3 regions of the Alteromonas lipotrueae genome follow, and region 3 is predicted to be linked to each of the others. Evidence: predicted binding sites of a transcription regulator. Region 3 holds the regulator's gene; each other region holds the start of a gene.
What was found. The regulator sigma-54, encoded in region 3, starts transcription at its own class of promoters, with help from an activator protein. The targets are predictions, from matches to a motif close to GTTGGCACGNNNNTNGNNT.
Positions count from the first base shown of each region.

Region 1 (2,274 bases), on a different contig from region 3:
ATTAGCCGGCCATTGGCTAAGCATGCGCTAGAAGAATGGTTAGAAAATTCACCTTTAGGCGAATAGACGTGTGCCAGTAAATTCCTTATTGTTGGCAGTATATATGCATTATAAAAGCAAAGCCTGCTTAAAAACTTAAAATACCGCAGTTAGAGTGGGTGAACTGTGAAATTACTTCAAAAACAAGGATATTATTATGGACATTATTCGCATTATACTTTCAATCTTACTGCCTCCTTTAGGTGTGTTCTTACAAGTTGGTATTGGCGCTCAGTTTTGGATAAACATCCTTTTAACGTTGTTAGGCTACTTCCCTGGTGTTATCCACGCCGTGTACATTATCGCTAAACGATAGTTTATTTTACTAACTTTTAGTAAAACCAAGCATGAAAAGAAAGGCCAGTCTATGACTGGCCTTTTTCGTATCGTTATGATTTGAGTAACACTTGAGCCTAAAGAGGCGCAAGTTCTTTTGCCATTTCCTCTTGGTAAGCATCGGCAAGTTTATTCTTCTGAGAATCGTTAAGAAGTCGACCAGCCACCTGGAAAAACTCTTGCTCTTCATCAGCAAGGTGATGCTCAACTTTTTCCTGAAGCGATTTCAAGTGACGTAGCCATCCTGGTGAGTCCATTTTAGTCTCATCCAGTTTTTCGATTAGCTCATCAATTTCGTGATGTTCTGCAATACCGTGACGGGTTAACTCTACGGCGTCATCCTTTTTAAGGAGGGGAGAATAAAAATGGCGCTCCTCCGCAATGGCATGACTTTCGAGCTGATTTTTAAGCTCTTGGTAATACTCTCGGCGTGCAGCCGTGTCTCCACTGGTCTCAGCGAGAATTTTAAGTAACAATCTTTGTTTCTCATGATCTTGGCGTAACGCTTCGAAAATCTTCATCGGTAATCCCTCAACTAGTTGTACTAAAATGTGGCGTAAAAAGCACGTTAACCAATGCGAGAAGCGTTCCACTATATTGCGTTCACTAAGTCACTGTAAGTAAAGCTTTTAGCGGCTGATTATCGTTTCAATACATAAGCAGCCGCTTAATTAATGCATTTCTTACATAGCGTTTGCGGTAATCTTTACTTATCGTTTTTCTGTCGTGAATTGACTGTTATTTTGCGCATGGTCTATGCCCGTTAATACTCGGAGACTCGCGGGGTGTGTGGTGATACTGATTTCACTTGCGCTGAATATCTCACCATCAACCGCGTAAGATATTTCCTCGTCAAAATAAAGGGATATCGATGGGGACTGTTTATGCCTGATACTGTCTGAACTGGTTTTGTAATCTTCAGGACCAAAGACGAGCTCTGCCAAAGAGAGTAATTGACGGTCAGATGAATCTTGTGGGGTTAGCCACGTGATATCTAATTTACCATCAGTCACATCTGGTAAGTCTCCGCCTTGCGCGAGTGCGGTGGTAATTGGCGCAGCATTGGCGATCACTAAGCTTGGTGTTTCTAAGTGCTGGGCTTCTTCATCATTAAACTTTACCTGAAGACCAAGGTTTTCGTTTTTGCCAATGGCCTCCCAAAGCCCCTTAAGGTAGGCAAATTGTCCACCAGAGTCTTTTTCTCCTCGTCCTGCGGCAGATATCATATGCTCTTCAAACCCGACAGCCGCAACCAGTAACATCATTCTGCCATTACACTGGGCAGTATCAATATCTGCAGTTTTACCGTTAATAATGACGTCACACGCTGTGCTGATGGGAACAATTTTGCTAGCATAACCATGAAGTACCTGACAAAGGGCATTGGCCGTACCAAGGGGAATAACCCCTAGTGTTACATTCTTATCGGTGAGGGCATTGGCCACCTCAGTAATGGTACCATCGCCACCACAGGCAACAATAATTTGTGCCCCATCGGCTAAGGCTTCTTTAGCCAAGGCTTCACCGTTTATTTCTTCTGTTGTTTCTTTAACGGTGACTTTAAATTTTTCGTTCAATCTTGCCAGAATGTCGGCCTTTTCAACTTCCCATTTACCCCCGCCAGCAACAGGGTTGGCAATGAGGGTAAGGCGCTTAGTTAATGACAAGCTTCCACCATTCTTTATTTTTTCCAGTGCTGCTAACTGATGTTTATTTAGCCTTGCTGTCGTTCGAACCGATTGAATCTTGTCCATCGCATCTAGAATTGATAACGAGGGCTCTCTCGCTAAAAGGTAGGCGGCTAGCACTAGTACAGAACGCCCTCGACCAAGTGCACAATGCACTACGACATTTTTACCTTCAACGAGTTGTTGATCTAACCAGTTAATTGCAAGTGTA
Region 1 covers NZ_JAESDJ010000007.1:130,887-133,160, forward strand. Annotated here, with positions in the region: gene KYS23_RS11720 (bifunctional diguanylate cyclase/phosphodiesterase) at 1-66, shown strand, start outside; gene KYS23_RS11725 (YqaE/Pmp3 family membrane protein) at 197-355, shown strand; gene KYS23_RS11730 (hemerythrin domain-containing protein) at 453-896, opposite strand; gene KYS23_RS11735 (diacylglycerol kinase family protein) at 1,086-2,274, opposite strand, start outside.
Region 1: a site for sigma-54 is predicted at 951-969, ahead of KYS23_RS11730 (hemerythrin domain-containing protein). Genes of this name have one in related genera too.

Region 2 (2,274 bases), on a different contig from region 3:
CAATTGTCACCAATAGTGACTTTAGCGGCATCCAATATGACGCAATTAAAATTAGCGTAAAAGTTTTCACCCACATGGATGTTTTCGCCATAGTCACACTTGAAAGACGACTCTATGTATAGGCGTTTGCCCGTAGTGCCAAAAAGCGCCTTTAATTGACGAGTGCGGGCTTTGTGTTCTGTTTGACAGGTAGCATTAAGCTCGTCCAATTTTATCCTGCAGGCCTTGCGTAATCCGGTTAACTCACGATCGCTAGGGTAGTAGAGTTCACCGGATAACATTTTCTGTTTTTCGTTCATGCCAATCTACATTTGGAATAATACCAAGACCTTACTTGCTAGATGAATAACTGACAATCACTTTTTCTTGTAGAGCGGCGTTAGCAATATCCATATTTACAGGGCGTTCAAGAATTATTGAGCCGCCGATAGAAACATCAGCGTCGATGGTGAGCTTAGGTTTTGTGCTATTTCTTTCCAGCCAGCCTTCATCACGCATCTTATATATAATGTCGCCCTTAACTAAGGTATCGCCTTTAAGGGTGATGTCTCCATTCATACTTTCAATATTGTTCTCAACTACGCTGTCTACAATTTCAATATCACCATTAACCGTTTCTACGCTGCCTTGAATGGTACTTTGCTTTTCAATGTTTATATCGCCGTTAACGGTTTCAATACTGTTAGTTACATGCAGATTCGATCCCGCATCAAGGTCGCCATTCACGATGTTGATGTCGTCAATGCGTACATGAGAACCTATCTCTACACCGCCGTTCACAACGCTAATATCTTCCGCTTGTGCATGATCTTCAATCGATACATTGCCATTGACCGAAGAAAGATCGCCTACCGAGCGATGTTCTGCTACATCTACACTACCAAACACGCTACTTATATCCTCTCCCTCTTGGGCACTGGCATTACCAACATGAATTACGCAGCCCGAAAGGATTGTTGTCGCTGCAAAGCATAAAGTGCTGGCAATAAGTGTTTTTTTCATCGTGAAGCCTTTTCAGTGTTGTTTAACGTTCTAAATTACTCATTAATGTATGTTTTTCTATCACAGAGCATGCCAAGATAAAAATAGTATAATTATCAATGTTTTAATAGTTTCCGTGTCATCTCTCAACCATAGTTTTTGATGACTTCACTAGATAATAGCGAAATACACCAATTGTTCGGCATTCAAGTTATTTCTATTTGAACAGCTGAGCGTTGTGAAAGGCTGTTAGTAAAAGCAGCTTTGATAACTAATCAAAAACTATGAGAATTGGACACACACTCAAATGATAATAAATGTGAAATATCATATGTGTTAACCTGTTATTATCTTAATTCAGTAAGTCACTTTTCCTACAAGGTCTAAATTATGATTGTTATTCACCATAACCCCGCCTGCGGCACATCTCGTAACGTGCTTAAAATTATTGAAGATGCTGGGTACTCGCCAATTGTTGTAGATTATTTGAACGAAGGTTGGACCCGTTCTCAGTTACTTGGTTTATTTGCAGCTGCGAACTTAACCCCTAGGCAAGCACTCAGGACAACAAAGTCACCGGCAGAAGAGTTAGGGTTACTGGATGAGTCTGTATCAGACGATATTTTGCTTGATGCTATGTTGGTACATCCAGTTTTGGTAAATAGGCCTATAGTTTGCACAGAAAAAGGCGTAGGGCTTTGTCGGCCTAGTGAAAAAGTACTCGACTTACTACCTTCCTGGCCATCAGGCCCTTATTTTAAAGAAGATGGTGAGCAAATATTAGATGAACTTGGTAAAAGGATGTAATTTATGCACGACAAACATTCGCAGTTAAAGCGAGCGAAGCAAAATGCATTAATTTGCTTATTGATAGCCGCGGGTGTTTTCGTGATAGCCATTGTCACACAAGTGTATGTTCCCAGCTTGGCTAGTGCTAAATGGTTGGGGCTGATAAAAATGGCTAGTGAAGCTGCATTAGTCGGTGGGCTCGCCGACTGGTTTGCGGTAACAGCGCTTTTTAAACCGATACCTGCTGGGTATCCCATTCCTCATACCAATATTGTCGCGAGCAATAAAAGAGTGATAGCGCAAAACTTATCACTATTTGTTAAAGAAAAATTCTTTCATGCTAGTGCCATTGAAAGCTTAATTGCATCTAGTCAACCTGCCAAAGGGGCAGGGCGATGGTTGGAAGACCCTCAACATGCGAAAAAATTAAGCCGATTTTTATGTGATGCACTTGCCGGCATTCTTCGCCTAGTGGATGACAAACCAGTTAAAGCCTTTATCGGC
Region 2 covers NZ_JAESDJ010000006.1:28,932-31,205, forward strand. Annotated here, with positions in the region: gene KYS23_RS10000 (sugar O-acetyltransferase) at 1-299, opposite strand, end outside; gene KYS23_RS10005 (DUF4097 family beta strand repeat-containing protein) at 331-1,002, opposite strand; gene arsC (arsenate reductase (glutaredoxin)) at 1,372-1,788, shown strand; gene KYS23_RS10015 (DUF445 domain-containing protein) at 1,792-2,274, shown strand, end outside.
Region 2: a site for sigma-54 is predicted at 1,061-1,079, ahead of KYS23_RS10005 (DUF4097 family beta strand repeat-containing protein). Genes of this name have one in related genera too.

Region 3 (2,274 bases):
CGATGCGCTACTTGATGAATTTAATATTAACCATATACGTAATAGTACGGGTATGAGTTTATCCGGTGGTGAACGTCGCCGGGTAGAAATCGCGCGAGCATTAGCCGCTGATCCGCAATTTATTTTGCTTGATGAGCCATTTGCTGGTGTTGATCCTATATCGGTTAATGATATAAAGAAGATCATTCAACATCTTCGTGACAGAGGAATTGGAATCCTCATCACCGATCACAACGTAAGAGAAACACTGGATGTGTGTGAGAAAGCGTATATTGTGAGCCAAGGCGAACTCATCGCGCAAGGGACAGCAGAACAAGTTTTAAGTAATCAGAAAGTAAGGGATGTATACCTAGGAGAACAATTCAGGCTATAGTTACTGTAACCGAATTGTCATTTTCAGTTTTAAGCACGGGTATATTCACAACAAGAGTTTAAAAATAAGACGTAGATGAAACCATCTTTACAGCTAAAGTTCAGTCAACAACTTACCATGACACCGCAGTTGCAGCAGGCAATCAAGCTGCTGCAGTTGTCTACGCTCGACCTGCAACAAGAGATTCAGGAAGCACTAGACTCAAACCCACTTTTGGAAGTTGAAGAAGGCGGCGATGACCATCCTGTTGAGAAAAACAACATGGACGGCGACGACCCTTCTGTAGAAGCTGCTCCTACTGCATCTAGCGATTCGTTAGAAGCAGGTGACGCGCTTGAAAAGAACGACCTTCCCGATGAACTGCCAATCGACAGTACGTGGGATGAGTATTACTCGGCCTCTTCTGCTCCCGCTCCTGGTCCATCAAATAATGATGACGACCAACTGTTTCAGGGTGAAACCACCGACAATATTCAAGACCACTTGCTATGGCAAATGCGGTTAACCCCGTTTTCGGATACCGACCGCGCCATTGCTACCGCCATTATCGACTCAATCGATGAATCTGGTTACCTGAACGTCCCCATCGAACAGATTTTAGAATCGGTGAATTCTGACGACGTAGAAGAATTGGTGGAAATGGACGAAGTTGAATGTGTACTCAAACGTATTCAAATGTTCGACCCTATCGGTTCAGGTTCGCGTACACCGCAAGAATGTTTGCTTGTACAGCTTCGCCAGTTCTCAGACGATACGCCATGGCTTGCAGAAGCAAGACAACTTATCAATGAGTACTCGGACCTACTTAGCAGCAAAGACTACCGTACGTTAATGCGCAAGAGCCGTTTGAAAGAAGATCAACTTCGCGAAGCCATGCGCTTACTGCAAACGTTGAATCCTCGTCCAGGTAGTGCATTAATTACCAAAGAACCGGAATACGTTATTCCTGATGTTTCGGTAAACAAGAAGAATGGCCGCTGGGTGGTAGAACTTAACCCCGATAGCTTGCCAAAGTTAAGCGTAAATCAGCAATATGCCGCTATGAGCAGACGCTCTAAAAACAGCAGCGATTCGCAATTTATTCGCTCACATATGCAAGAAGCCAAATGGTTTATAAAAAGCCTTGAATCAAGGAACGACACCTTGATGAAAGTAGCAAACTGTATTGTGCAGCAACAAATGGGCTTTTTCGAGCACGGCCCAGAAATGATGAAACCAATGGTGCTAAATGATGTCGCAGAAATGGTAGATATGCATGAATCCACCATCTCACGTGTCACCACGCAAAAATATATGCATACCCCACGTGGCATATTTGAGTTGAAATATTTCTTCTCTAGTCACGTAGCAACGGAATCTGGTGGTGAGTGTTCATCTACCGCTATTCGCGCACTAATTAAAAAGCTTGTGGCTGCGGAAACGCCCAGCAAGCCATTAAGCGATAGCAAGATTGCTCAATTGTTGGCCGAACAAGGCATCAAAGTTGCCCGGCGGACAATAGCAAAATACCGGGAATCATTATCGATTCCGCCGTCAAACCAACGCAAAAGCCTTATTTAAAGGCCTTGATAATTTAAGGAAGACGAAATATGCAAATCAACCTTACCGGTCATCATGTCGAAATTACTGATTCTTTGCGTAGCTATGTCGATACTAAGTTCAGCAAACTAGAGCGTCACTTTGATCACATATCTAATGTGCATGTCATCCTGAACGTCGAAAAACTTAATCAAAAAGCCGAAGCCACCATGCACCTCAGCGGAGCAGAAGTGTTTGCTTCATCACATAACACCGACATGTATGCGGCGATAGACAGCATGATCGACAAGCTCGACAGGCAAGTTATCAAGCATAAGGAAAAGCTGAAAAAGCACTAAATATTAATATGGAAATTCAAGCCA
Region 3 covers NZ_JAESDJ010000001.1:167,741-170,014, reverse strand. Annotated here, with positions in the region: gene lptB (LPS export ABC transporter ATP-binding protein) at 1-373, shown strand, start outside; gene KYS23_RS00695 (RNA polymerase factor sigma-54) at 449-1,933, shown strand; gene hpf (ribosome hibernation promoting factor) at 1,963-2,250, shown strand; gene ptsN (PTS IIA-like nitrogen regulatory protein PtsN) at 2,259-2,274, shown strand, end outside.